Regions from separate parts of the Acidiphilium multivorum AIU301 genome, predicted to be linked through region 1. Evidence: riboswitches for the same ligand, from Rfam matches in the RefSeq annotation. Region 1 holds a riboswitch; each other region holds the start of a gene.
The links. A riboswitch is a leader RNA that binds a small molecule or an ion and turns the genes downstream of it on or off. The one in region 1 is predicted to bind cobalamin.

Region 1 (4,282 bases):
TTGGATTCGCTGGTGGGCACGCCGTGATAATACACCGGCGTGACGCCGCCCTTCTTCAGCGTCGCCTTCAGCGTTTCCGCCTGCGAGGCATCGAAATCGTTCGAATCGTAGATGACGGCGACGCGCTTGATCTTGTGGTCGAGCAGGAAATGGCCGAGCGGCAGCGGCCACACCGTGGAGGCGGGAATGCTGACATCGGCGAGATAGTCGGTCTTCTTGGTGAAGAAGTTCGCCCCCGAGCCGGTCGGGTCGATCAGCAGCATGTGGTGCTCGGCGGCCAGCGGAATCGCGACCGAGGTGAGCACCGAGCCGAAATCGGCGACCAGCAGGTTCACGTGGTCCTGGGTGATGAGCTGGTTGTACAGCGTCGTCGCGGTCGCGGTCGAGCTCTGGTCGTCATAGGCGACGATCTTGACCGGGATCTTCTTGTCGAACGCCTTGACGAAGACGCCGCCGGACTTGTTGACCGTCTTCGCCCAGTATTCGAGCCCGTGATACTGCCCCTCGGACGCCACCGCGAAAGACCCGCTGCTCGCATAGAGCGTGCCGATCTTCAGGACCGACGGCGCCGTCGCGGCGGACGCCTGGCCGATGCCCGCCAGCGCCAGGCCCGAGGCCAGGACTCCCGCCGCGCAAAAACCCCAGGCGCGTCTGAATTGTGCCCGCATGGTTGCTCCCCTTGATGCAATGAGCCAGTCACGGCCAATTGTTGAAATTTGACCGACCGATATGACCACAGAAGCCGGACGGTCAATACTCGCAACCAATAAACCTTGCCTATCCGGTTGACTCCCATACCTACTAGATCTAGTGTTGGGCATGGATGTCCTGGCCCGTGAAGACCTGCCGTTCCCGCAGTCTCTGCCGGAATTCCAGCGTATTTTCCCGAACGACGCGGCCTGTGCCGCCTATCTCGAAAGCGCCCGCTGGAATGGAGGGTTCGCCTGCCCAAGGTGCGGCGTCGTTGGCGAGCCGTTCCGTTTCGAGGCGCGCCCGGGCGTTCTGCGCTGCCGGGCCTGTCGCAAAGACGTAAGCCTGATGGCTGGGACCGTTATGGAACGCAGTCACACGCCGCTGTCGACTTGGTTCTGGGCGGCTTACTTGATCGCCAGCCAGACGCCCGGAATGTCGGCCGTCCAATTTCAGCGGCAACTCGGCCTGTCGCGCTACGAGACCGCCTTCGGCATCCTTCATAAGCTGCGCGCCGGGATGGTGCGCCCCGAGCGCGACAAGATTGGCGACACGCCGCAAGAACACGTCGAAGTGGATGAAACGTGGGTTGGAGGACGAACCCGAGGCGATGGACGGGGTGTCCATCACAAGGTTCTCGTCGCCTGTGCCGTGGAGGTGCGCCACCGGAAACCGGGAACCAAGCTCGACAATCGGAAAGACGGTCGCTACGCGGGACGCGTTCGTCTCGCTGTTGTCCCCGACCGTAGCGCCAATTCGCTCTGCGGATTCGTCGAAAACGCCGTTGCTCCCGGATCGCTGATCGTTACCGACGACTGGAGCGGCTATGCCGGTCTCGGAAGGCGCGGGTTCGACCACCATGCAATCGCCGAATGCGGCGACCCGGAGGTGGCAGAAGAATTCCTGCCGATCGTCCACTTGGTCTTTACCAACCTGAAGACCTGGATCAACGGCATCCATCACGGGGTCAGCGCCAAACATCTACAAGCCTACCTCAATGAATTCACGTTTCGGTTCAACCGGCGCCTCTATCCCTTCAACGCGTTCCGCTCGCTGCTCGGAATCGCGGGTAGGGCAGCCGCACCAACCTTTGACGAGCTTTATTCCGGGGAATGGACACACCCTACATTTAGTGGGTGTGGGTAACAACCGGATAGGCAAGCAATAAACAAGCCGTGATTGCCGATTTTCGCCCCGGGGATGAAATACCGATCGAACTCGATCCATGACTGCAACGATTCTGCGCGGACGACGCGATTATTTGCCGGCGCGGCGGATGCCGCCACCCTTGCCGAATGTCCGTCCGGGCGGCATACGACATTCGTCACCGGTCCCGCGCGAGCGGGTGAAAAGGGAACATCGTGCGCTTCGGCCGGGCTTCATTGTCCCGGAAGCAAGTCGATGGCTGCCCCCGCAACTGTCAGCGGCGAGCCGGTGGTCCGTCCGCCCGCAAGGGCGAGCCACTGAACCGGTAGCGGTTCGGGAAGGCAGGGCCACCAGCGTCGAGCCGCGAGCCAGGAGACCTGCCGGTGTCGCACCAACCTTGCTGCCGGGCGGGGTGCACCGGAAGCCGGAGCCGACCCATGACTGCACGCATCAGCGGCAGCGCCTGCCGCGCGCGTCCTCTCGTTTCCCCCTCATCGCGCCGTTCGCGGTCCCACGCCCACCGGGGAGGCCGCGCATGAGCATCGCGACCAGTCTCGGCTTTCCCCGCATCGGCCGCAGGCGGGAACTGAAATCGGCCCTCGAGGCGCACTGGGCGGGCGAGCTGTCCGAAGCCGGCCTGCAGGAGGCGGCGCGCCTGCTGCGCGCGGAGTCCCATTCGCTGCAGCAGGGGCTGGGCATCGGCCACATCCCCTCGAACGATTTCGCGCTCTACGACCATGTGCTGGATACCGCCTGCATGGTCGGCGCGATTCCGCCGGGCTATGGCTGGCGCGGCGGCGAGGTGACGCTGCCGACCTATTTCGCCCTCGCGCGCGGCACCGGCGGCGGCGATGCCGCGGCCGGCCTGCCCGCGCTCGAAATGACCAAGTGGTTCGACACCAACTATCACTATCTCGTCCCCCGGCTCGCGGCGGGGCAGCATTTCGCGGTCACCGCCAACCGTCCGCTCGCGCTGTTCCGCGAGGCGCTGGCCCGCCACCGCCGCACCCGGCCGGTGGTGCTCGGCCCCGTCTCGTTCCTGCTGCTCGCCAAGACCGATGACGGGTCCGATCCGCTCGACCTGCTCGACCGCCTGCTGCCCTGCTATGCGCAGGTGCTGGCGGAGCTGGCCGCCGAGGGCTGCGCCTGGGTGCAGATGGACGAGCCGGTTCTCGCCCTCGACCTCGCGCCGAAGGCGCGGGCGGCGCTGCGCCACGCCTATGAGACCCTCGCCCGCGGGGCGACGCCGCGCCTGCTGCTCGCCAGCTATTTCGCGCCGATCGCGGACAACCTGCCGACCGCGCTGGCCCTGCCGGTCGCCGGCCTGCATCTCGACCTGGTGCGCGGCCGGGACGATCTCGCGCCGGTCCTCGCCGCGATCGGCCCGGCGACATGGCTCTCGCTCGGGCTGGTCGACGGGCGGAATGTCTGGCGGGCGGACCTGCGCGCCGCCCTCGCCACCGCGCGCGAGGCGGCGCGCGCGCTCGGCGGCAGCGAGCGGCTGATGATCGCGCCGAGCTGCAGCCTGCTGCACGTGCCGGTCGACCTCGCGCAGGAGGACCGGCTCGATCCGGCGATCCGCCCGTGGCTCGCCTTCGCCACCCAGAAACTCGCCGAGGTCGCGACCATCGCCCGCGGCCTCGACGAGGGGGAGGGCGCGATCGCCGAGGCGCTGGAGGTCTCTGACGCCGCACTCCGCACCCGCCGCGACAGCGCGCGGGTCCACCGGACCGACGTCGCCGCCCGGCTGCTGGGCGCGACACCGGAGATGGAACGCCGCCCCGCCCCGCACGCCGCGCGGCGCGCGCGGCAGCGGCAGCGCCTGCCCCTGCCCGCCTTTCCGACCACGACGATCGGCTCGCTGCCGCAGACCTCGGGCGTGCGCCGGACCCGGGCGGCGCTCGCGCGCGGCGAGATCGGCGCCGTCGAATACGACGAAGCGATCGCGACCTGGACCGAGGACGCGATCCGCCTGCAGGAGCGGATCGGGCTCGACGTGCTGGTGCACGGCGAGTTCGAGCGCAACGACATGGTCAAGTATTTCGGCGAGCAGCTCGACGGTTTCGCCTTCACCCGGCATGGCTGGGTGCAGTCCTATGGCAGCCGCTGCGTGGCGCCGCCGATCATCTGGGGCGATGTCGCGCGGCCCCGGCCGATGACGGTGCGCTGGGCGCGCCATGCCCAGTCGCTCACCGCCCGGCCGGTGAAGGGGATGCTGACCGGGCCGGTGACGATGCTGCAATGGTCCTTCGTGCGCGACGACCTGCCGCGCGAGACGGTCTGCCGGCAGATCGCGCTGGCGCTGCGCGACGAGGTGGCCGACCTCGAGGCCGCCGGCCTCGCCATCATCCAGGTGGACGAGCCGGCCTTCCGCGAGGGGCTGCCGCTGCGCACCGCCGACCGCGAGGCCTATCTGCGCTGGGCGTTGTCCTGCTTCCGCCTCGCC
Region 2 (4,282 bases), on a different replicon from region 1:
GGCGCGGTAGAACGTGACCGCCGCCGCTGGCCGCGGATCCTCCGGCAGTGCGGCCACGACACCCCGCCCGGGCAGGTATAGCCCGACCTCCGGCATCGTCTTCGCGCCTGCGACCGGCCCGGCATAGAGTCCGGCGGCAAGCGAGAGCTGCGCCAGTGCCGCCTGCGCGGCAACCGCCCCTCCGGCATCGCACAGGGCCGAAAGCCGGCGCAGGGTGGAGACGGGCAGCGTCGAATAGGCATCGAGTGCCGGATCCTCGCGCCCGTCGGCGGGCAGCACGGCGAGCGCCAACCCCTGCCGTTGGGAAAGGTCGCGCAGGGTCGAGAGGCCATAACTCCAGTAGGCCTCGCCGCCGATGAGCCGGACCAGCATCGCCTTGGCGCCGGCCAGGGTACGCTCGGCATAGGTGTCAACCGACAACGGATGGCGCAGCGCCACTAGGTTGGCGAGTCGTAGCGTGGGAAGGGTGCTACCCGCCTCCCGCGCGCGGTGCCAGCCCGCCGCGAAGGCGCCAAGGTCACTGTCGGAAAACGAGAGCACCACAAGATCGGCCGGATCCTGGCCGAGATCTTGCGGGGTCTCGGTCTCCTCTAGTCCATGACTCTCGCGGAAGATGACATGCACGGCGCGCGCACGCCCTCAAGCGCCGAGCGCGGTTCGGATGCGCGCGGCATCGACATCGCCGCGCTCCGCGATCACCACCAGTTGGGAGCCACGGGGCAGGCTGCCCCAGGGCCGGTCGAACTGGCTGCGCACCCGCGCACCTACCGCTTGAACCAGAAGCCGCATGGGCTTGTCGGCCAGCGCGACATAGCCTTTCACGCGCAGGATATTCTGCTCGGCTGCCAGCTTTTCGATCGCGACCTCCAGCGCCTCCTGGCTTGCCTGTTCCGGCAGATCGACGACGATCGTATCGAAGTCGTTATGCTCGTGATCGTCCGCCCCATCGTGATGCGAGGGGCGGGCGGCGAGGTCGTCCTCCGCAGCCGCATTGAGACCGAGGATGACGGCCGGGTCGACCTTGCCATCGCGCACCGTGACCATCGGGATGCGGCGCGGCGCCTCGGCTTCGATCGCGGCGCGGGCGACGGCGATGCCGGCTTCGCCGGCGAGATCGGCCTTGGTCAGCAGGATCAGGTCGGCGCAGGCGATCTGGTCCTCGAAGACCTCGCCCAGCGGCGTGTCGTGATCGAGGCTGTCGTCGGCCTCGCGCTGGGCCAGCACCGCATTCGGGTCCGGCGCGAAGCGGCCGGCGGCCACGGCCTCGGCGTCGGCCAGCGCGATAACGCCGTCCACGGTGATGCGCGAGCGGATGGCGGGCCAGTCGAAGGCCTTCAAAAGCGGCTTCGGCAGGGCGAGACCGGAAGTCTCAATCAGTATATGGTCGGGCCGCTTCGGTAGGGCGAGGATCGCCTCCATCGTCGGCAGGAACTCGTCGGCGACGGTGCAGCAGATGCAGCCATTTGCGAGTTCCACGATGTTCTCCACTGGGCAGCTCTCATTGGCGCAGCTTTTCAGAATCTCGCCGTCCACCCCCTGGCTGCCGAATTCGTTGACCAGCACGGCGAGGCGACGGCCACCCGGATTGGCCATAAGGTGGCGAATCAGCGTGGTCTTGCCGGCGCCGAGAAAGCCGGTGACGACGGTGACGGGTATCTTGGCGAGGTCGTTCATGGCGCGGGTTCCTGCGGGGGGATTCTTGCGATGGATTGCTTGCGGAAGATCACGGGCCGCTCGCGCCAGGGTACGAGGCCGTTCGGCGCGCGGGCATAGGCTGCGGCGCCCCCGAGGATGTCGGGCGCATCCTCGGGGGCCAGCCGGCCGTAGATATAACTCCACCGCCCTGGGGCGGAGAGCGCGACGGCGGCGCCGGTATTGCAGGCAGACAGGCACTCGACCGGGCGGATCGTGACGCCCTCGGGGCAGTCCCCGGCCTGAAGCGCGGCTAGCAGGCGCGCGCCGAGGCAGGGCATCCCCTCCACCGGCTCTTGCCCGGCGCGGCAGGTGATGCAGACATGGAGCGTCGTGCCCATCGGGTCCTCTCGGTTGGCGGCGGCCCTGGGGGCATGCGAGACGAGGACGGGCCAGAATGCCACACCACCGTCGGTCGCAGCGCACCCCGGCCGCCCGGTCAGTTTTGCTGCTGGCAGGTCTCCCGGCTAACGGATATAAGCCTCTCGGCCCTGCGGACGCCCGCCTTCCCGGTCCGCGGACCAGTGGCATCGGGCGACCTCTCCGGTCACGGTCGCGGGGGCGGCTGCGCTCGGGGTTCCCCCTGTCGCATTCCCTCTTAGGCCCGACGCAAGCCGGGCACCAGCATGGCGTCAGGTGTGGCAGGATGCAGCCTGTTGTCAAGAACAAGGAGCGACGCAATGGGCCGCAAACCCGTCAGCGAGGAAGAGCACGCCGCCAAGAAGGCCAAGATCAAGGCCGCGCGCGACCGGATGATGGCGGAGAAGATCGGCGAGAAGGGCCTGATCATCGTCCACACCGGCCCCGGCAAGGGCAAGTCCTCCTCCGGGTTCGGGATGATCCTGCGCTGCATCGCCCATGGCATGCCCTGCGCGGTCGTCCAGTTTATAAAGGGGGCCTGGGACACGGGTGAGCGACGGCTCCTGACCGAGCATTTCGGGGATCTCTGCCAGTTCCACGCCATGGGCGAGGGCTTCACTTGGGAAACCCAGAACCGCGCCCGCGACATCGCTGCCGCCGAGGCCGGCTGGGAAAAGGCCAAGGAGTTGATCCGTGACCCCTCGATCCGTATGGTCCTTCTTGACGAGATCAACATCGCGCTGCGCTACGAATACCTCGACATCGAGGCCGTGATCGCCTTCCTGCGCGAGGAGAAGCCCGAGATGACCCATGTCGTCCTCACCGGCCGTAACGCCGCCGAGGGGCTGATCGAGGCTGCCGACCTTGTGACCGAGATGACGCTGGTCAAGCACCCGTTCCGCGCCGGAATCAAGGCGCAGGCGGGGGTGGAGTACTGAACGTCAGAGGGCACTGCGCCGGGAAATTTGGGCCACGAGCAAGACGAACTTGATAAACGGGGTGGGGAGCGCGCGATGCCGGCGCTGATGATCCAGGGTTGCGGCTCGAATGTGGGCAAGTCGATGCTGGTCGCGGGGCTGTGCCGCGCGGCGCGGCGGCGCAGGCTGACGGTGGCGCCGTTCAAGCCGCAGAATATGTCGAACAACGCAGCCGTGACCGCCGACGGGGGGGAGATCGGCCGCGCCCAGGCGCTTCAGGCGCTTGCCTCGGGGTTGGAGCCGGTGACCGATATGAACCCGGTCCTGCTCAAACCCGAAACCGACCTCGGCGCTCAGGTGATCGTTCAGGGCCGCCGCATCGGCACCATGCGGGCGCGGGACTATTCCCGGCGCAAGCCCGAGCTGATGGCGCCGGTGCTCGAATCCTTCAACCGCCTCAAGGCGGCCCACGATCTCGTACTCGTCGAAGGCGCGGGCAGCCCGGCAGAGGTGAACCTGCGCGCGGGCGACATTGCCAACATGGGCTTCGCGCGCGCCGCCGACGTGCCGGTGGTGCTGGCTGGAGACATCGACCGCGGCGGGGTGATCGCCCAGGTCGTCGGCACCCAGACCGTGCTCGACGCGGAGGATGCGGCGCTTGTCGTGGGCTTTCTGATCAACAAGTTCCGCGGCGATCCCCAGCTCTTCGAGGCTGGGTACCGCCTGATCGAGGGCAGGACCGGCTGGCGCGGCTACGGCGTGCTGCCGTGGTTCCCCGGCGCCTCGCGCCTGCCGGCGGAGGACGCGCTCGACCTCGGGCGCGTCGCCAAAGGCGGACCGTTCCGGGTGGTCTGCCTCGCGCTTTCGCGCATCGCCAATTTCGACGATCTCGACCCGCTCTCTGCCGAGCCAGCCGTCAGCGTCACCATGCTGCGCGCGGGCGAGGCCCTGCCGGGCGACACCGACCTCGTGATCCTGCCAGGCAGCAAATCGACACGCGGCGACCTCACTTTTCTGCGCGCGCAAGGCTGGGACATCGACCTCGCCGCGCATCGCCGTCGGGGTGGCGCGGTGCTTGGCATCTGCGGCGGCTTCCAAATGCTCGGGACGCGGATCGCCGACCCGGAAGGCATCGAGGGGCCAGCGGGCGAGAGCCCAGGCCTAGGTCTTTTGGACGTCGAGACCATCATGGGCGGGGACAAGACGCTGACCCGCATCTCTGCCCGCCACACCGCCACCGGGGCGGAGTTCGATGGCTACGAGATCCACATTGGGCGCACTCGGGGACCCGACTGTGCCCGGCCCTTCGCCGA
Region 3 (4,282 bases), 1.0 Mb from region 1:
CGCCGGGCTTCTCGCGAATCTGAGCCATGTTTCGGCGCAGGACCCGCATCGGATGGGGTGCCTGCTGGTCAACAGCGCGATGGATGGCGGACCGATTTCGGCTGAGGCCCGCGCTCAGGTCCATGCCCGGCTGAGCCAGCTGGAAGCATTCTTTCGCGATCGGCTTGAACACGCACGGGACCAGGGGCGCCTGCCCGCCGGGATCGAACCTCCGGCGCAGGCGGAACTCCTCCTCGCGACCGTTCTCGCCTTGCGCACCCTGGCGCGCCTCGATCCAGATCCCGGCCGGCTCGACCGGCTGGTCGCCGACGCGATGAGCCGCCTTCATCCCGGCGGATCCGGGACTCCATGAGCGGTCTTCACTGCCGGACCACGCCGAACGGCCGCCAGACCGTGATCCTGCACGAAGAGGCCGGGCTCGATTTCCGGATCGAGCCGCGAGCGCGGCATCGGCACTCCCACGACGATTTTCCCAACCTGAAGCGCCGGTTCACGGCAATCGCCGCGCGGCGCGCCTGCGATCTGGCGCAGACGATCAACAACACGCCGACCGTATCCGCGACACGCGGGCGCACTCGTTCGGCCCGCGGGCAAGGAGACCCTGATGCGTGAACCCCTGAAGCTCTACGATCTCGCCGGCGCCGACGAACGCGTCCGGTTCAGCCCGAATTGCTGGCGCACCCGCTTCGCGCTGGCGCACAAGGGCCTGCCCTGCGAGACCGTGGTCTGGCGCTTCATGGAGAAGGACGCCATCGCCTTCTCCGGCCAGGGCAAGGTGCCCGTGCTGGTCGACGGCACCCGCCACGTGCACGACAGCTGGGCCATCGCGATTTACCTCGAGGACACCTATCCTGACCGGCCGAGCCTGTTCGGCGGCGCTGCCGGCCGCGGCCTCGCCCGCTTCGTCAACCAGTGGACCAGCGAGGCAGTGCATCCTGCGATCGCGAAGGTGGTACTGCCCGACCTTGTCGACATCCTGCATGAGGGCGACCGCGACTATTTCCGGTCGACGCGCGAGGCGGCCTTCGGCACCACGGTCGGCGCGTTGCGGGCGGCGCGCGACGAGAATATCGCCGCCCTCCGCGCCACATTGCGCCCGCTGCGCAGCACGCTGGCGGATCAGAAATTCCTCGCCGGCGACGCGCCGAACTACGCCGACCATGTCGCCTTCAGCGCCTTCCTCTGGGCCCACGCCTCGACCCCGGTGAAGATCCTCGCCGAGGATGACACGCTGAACGCTTGGTGCGACCGCATGTTCGACGCTTATGACGGTCTGGCCCGCAGTCTGCCGGCCGCCGCCTGAACGGGAGGAACTCGATGTCTGCAATCCAGGGTATCCGCGCCTGCGTGTTCGACGCCTATGGCACGCTCTTCGATTTCGGCTCCGCCGTCGCCCGCTGTCCGGATGTGCCGGATGACCGCCGCGCGGCGCTGGTGACGCTCTGGCGCGACAAGCAGCTGCAATACACCTGGCTGCGCAGCCTGCAGAACCTCTATACCGATTTCGAGACCGTCACCGCCGACGCGCTCGATTTCGCACTGGAGGCGACCGGCCTCGCCGACCCGAAGCGGCGCGAGTCGCTGCTCGCACTCTACCGCATCGTCTCGGCATATCCCGAGGTGAAGGCGACGCTGGGCACGCTGAAAGCGAAGGGAATCACCACGGCGATACTCTCGAACGGCACACCGGCGATGCTCGCCGCCGCCATTGCCCATGCCGGGCTCGGCGACGTGCTCGACCATGTGCTGTCGGTCGAGGCGGTCGGCGTGTTCAAGACCGATCCGCGCGTCTACCAGTTGGTGCCGGCGCGGCTCGGGGTCCAGCGCAAGGAAGTCTGCTTCGTCTCCTCGAATGGCTGGGATGCCTACGGCGCCTCGGCCTTCGGCTTCCGCGTCGCCTGGTGCAACCGGGCGCGGCAGCCGGCGGAGCGGCTGCCTGGCGCGCCCGATGCGGCGATCAGCGATCTCTCGGCCCTGCCCGGCCTGCTCGGCCTCGGCTAAGCCGGCGCGCTTGCGCCGCCCGATCCGGCGGCATAATGATTTGGATAGGAATCGGTGGCCCGCAAGGGCTGAAACGGGAACGCAGAAGGGCGAGATCGTGCCCCGGCTGCGGCTGCCCCCGCAACTGTGAGCGGCGAGGCGCGTTCATCCCGGCCATTGCGAGGCGGCGCAGACCGTCCGCGAGAAGGCCGAACGCGCCCATGACCCGCGAGCCAGGAGACCGGCCGGTTCCGAGACCATGCGCGCGCGTCCGGGCGGGGTGAACCGGGTGCGAAGGGTGAAGTCCCGAAGCCTTCGGTCGCCCTGATGGCAACACCCGCCTCGCCGGGTGCCGGACCGGAGTTTTTCCATGCGCGAGTTCGCGCGACACATCTTTTTCGTCCCCCTCGCTTTGTGCGGGACGCTCGTCGGCGCCCGCGCCCAGAGCGCACGGCTTCCCGCCGGCACCGTGCCGATCGAGACCGTCACCGCCTCCTATGTGCGGACACCCATTGCCGACACCCCCGCATCGGTCACGGTCATCACGGCGGCGCAACTTCGCCGGCGCGGCGTGACGACCCTGGCCCAGGCGCTCGAGGCGGTTCCCGGCCTGAACGTCGTGCAATCGGGTGGGCCGGGCGCGCAGACCTCCGTCTTCATCGACGGCACGAATTCCGAAGACGTGCTGGTGCTGCGCGACGGCGTGCCGGTGAACGATCCCTCGGTGGCCAACGGCGCGTTCAATTTCGGCAATTCCGGCATCGGCGATATCGCGCGGATCGTGGTGGTCCGCGGCCCGATGTCCAGCCTCTACGGCTCGGGCGCGATCGGCGGCGTCATCAACCTGATCAGCAAGCGCGGGCACGGCGCGCCGCATGTCGATTACGACCTCGCCGGCGGCTTTCCCGGCCAGGGCGAAGGCAGCGTCACACTCTCCGGCCGGAGCGGCAGGTTCGACTACGCGATCACCGGCTCCCTCATCGAACAGGCAGGGTTCGACGCGACGGCGCGGCGCCTCGCCGTCTACGCCGCGCATCGCGATCCGTTCCGCTACAAGCTCGGCGCCGTCAATTTCGGCTACACGCCGGTCGCCGGCACGCGGATCTCGCTGATCGTCCGCGCGCGGCAGACCGGGAGCCAATATCCCGATCTCGGCTATCCGATCTTCGACGATCCCTATGAAAACAGCTTCGATTCGAATGTCTTTTTCCGCTTCGGCGTGAAGTCGCACCTGTTCGACAACCGGCTGATCACCGAACTCGACATCGCCCACATCCAGGACGACCGCCGCTACCTGACTTTGCTCGATCCCGCCGACCCCAACCAGTTCGCCGGCGACAGCGGCTATCGCGGCGATCGCACTGTGATCCAGTGGAACAACGTGATCCGCCTGCCGGATTTTGGCCCGATGACCGACCCGACGCTCGTCGCCGGCATCGAGACCACACACGATACGGCGGTCGAAAACTACAACGCCAGCTTTGGCGGCTATCCCTACCTCCAGAGCCTCGCTGCCTCGCAATCCACCACCGCGGGGCATTTCGGCGCGCAGGCCACCATAGCGCGCCGCCTGTCGGTGCAGGGCGCTGTCCGTGCGGATTCGGTCAGCGGCTACGGCACCGTGGTGACGGAGCGCGGCGGCCTCGTGCTCGCCGTACCCGCAATCGACACGCGGCTGAAAGCCTCGGCGGGCAGCGGCTTTCTCGCCCCCTCGCTCTACGACCTGCACGGCATCGACAGTTACGGATATCACGGCAACCCGAACCTCCACCCCGAACACTCGGTCGGCTACCGGTTCGGTTTCGAGACCGTGCTGCCCGCCTTCGGCATGCCCGAAGCGGTTACGCTGCGGATGAGCTATTTCCACCAGGACATCTCGAACCTGTTCGAGTACACCTCCCTGCCTGACGGCACCAGCACGGAGGAAAACGTCGCCCGCGCCCGGATTCACGGCATCGAGGCGGGCATCGGCTTCGCGCCGGCCTCCTGGCTCTCCGGCCAGATCGACTATACGCGCACCATCGCCCGCGATGCTGCGACCGGCACCGCCCTCCTGCGTCGGCCGGAAAACGCCGGATCGCTCACCCTCTCGATCCGCCCGATCCCGGCGCTGTCGATCGAGCCCGCCATCCGCTATGTCGGCCGCTTCTCGGATTTCCTCTACGCCAATTCCGGCTATCCGATCACCTCCGGCAATCCGAGCGGCGTCGGCCTCGCCCAGCCCGGCACGATCGTCAATCTCGCGGTGAACTACCGGATCAGCCGCGCGCTCACCCTCTTCGCGATCGGTCGCAACCTGACC

Region 2: another riboswitch for cobalamin. It lies ahead of ACMV_RS17440 (DUF1636 family protein); the one in region 1 lies ahead of metE (5-methyltetrahydropteroyltriglutamate--homocysteine S-methyltransferase).
Region 3: another riboswitch for cobalamin. It lies ahead of ACMV_RS17100 (TonB-dependent receptor plug domain-containing protein); the one in region 1 lies ahead of metE (5-methyltetrahydropteroyltriglutamate--homocysteine S-methyltransferase).

Annotation. Positions count from the first base shown of each region.
Region 1 is NC_015186.1:2,711,713-2,715,994, forward strand. Features, by position in the region: gene ACMV_RS12220 (ABC transporter substrate-binding protein) at 1-668, opposite strand, end outside; gene ACMV_RS12225 (IS1595-like element ISAcr1 family transposase) at 820-1,836, shown strand; cobalamin riboswitch at 2,002-2,235, shown strand; gene metE (5-methyltetrahydropteroyltriglutamate--homocysteine S-methyltransferase) at 2,372-4,282, shown strand, end outside.
Region 2 is NC_015178.1:60,803-65,084, forward strand. Features, by position in the region: gene cobN (cobaltochelatase subunit CobN) at 1-624, opposite strand, end outside; gene cobW (cobalamin biosynthesis protein CobW) at 640-1,674, opposite strand; gene ACMV_RS17440 (DUF1636 family protein) at 1,671-2,033, opposite strand; cobalamin riboswitch at 2,129-2,333, opposite strand; gene cobO (cob(I)yrinic acid a,c-diamide adenosyltransferase) at 2,373-2,990, shown strand; gene ACMV_RS17450 (cobyric acid synthase) at 3,066-4,282, shown strand, end outside.
Region 3 is NC_015186.1:3,742,141-3,746,422, reverse strand. Features, by position in the region: gene ACMV_RS17120 (TetR/AcrR family transcriptional regulator) at 1-352, shown strand, start outside; gene ACMV_RS17115 (hypothetical protein) at 349-612, shown strand; gene ACMV_RS17110 (glutathione S-transferase family protein) at 605-1,303, shown strand; gene ACMV_RS17105 (haloacid dehalogenase type II) at 1,318-2,001, shown strand; cobalamin riboswitch at 2,037-2,244, shown strand; gene ACMV_RS17100 (TonB-dependent receptor plug domain-containing protein) at 2,351-4,282, shown strand, end outside.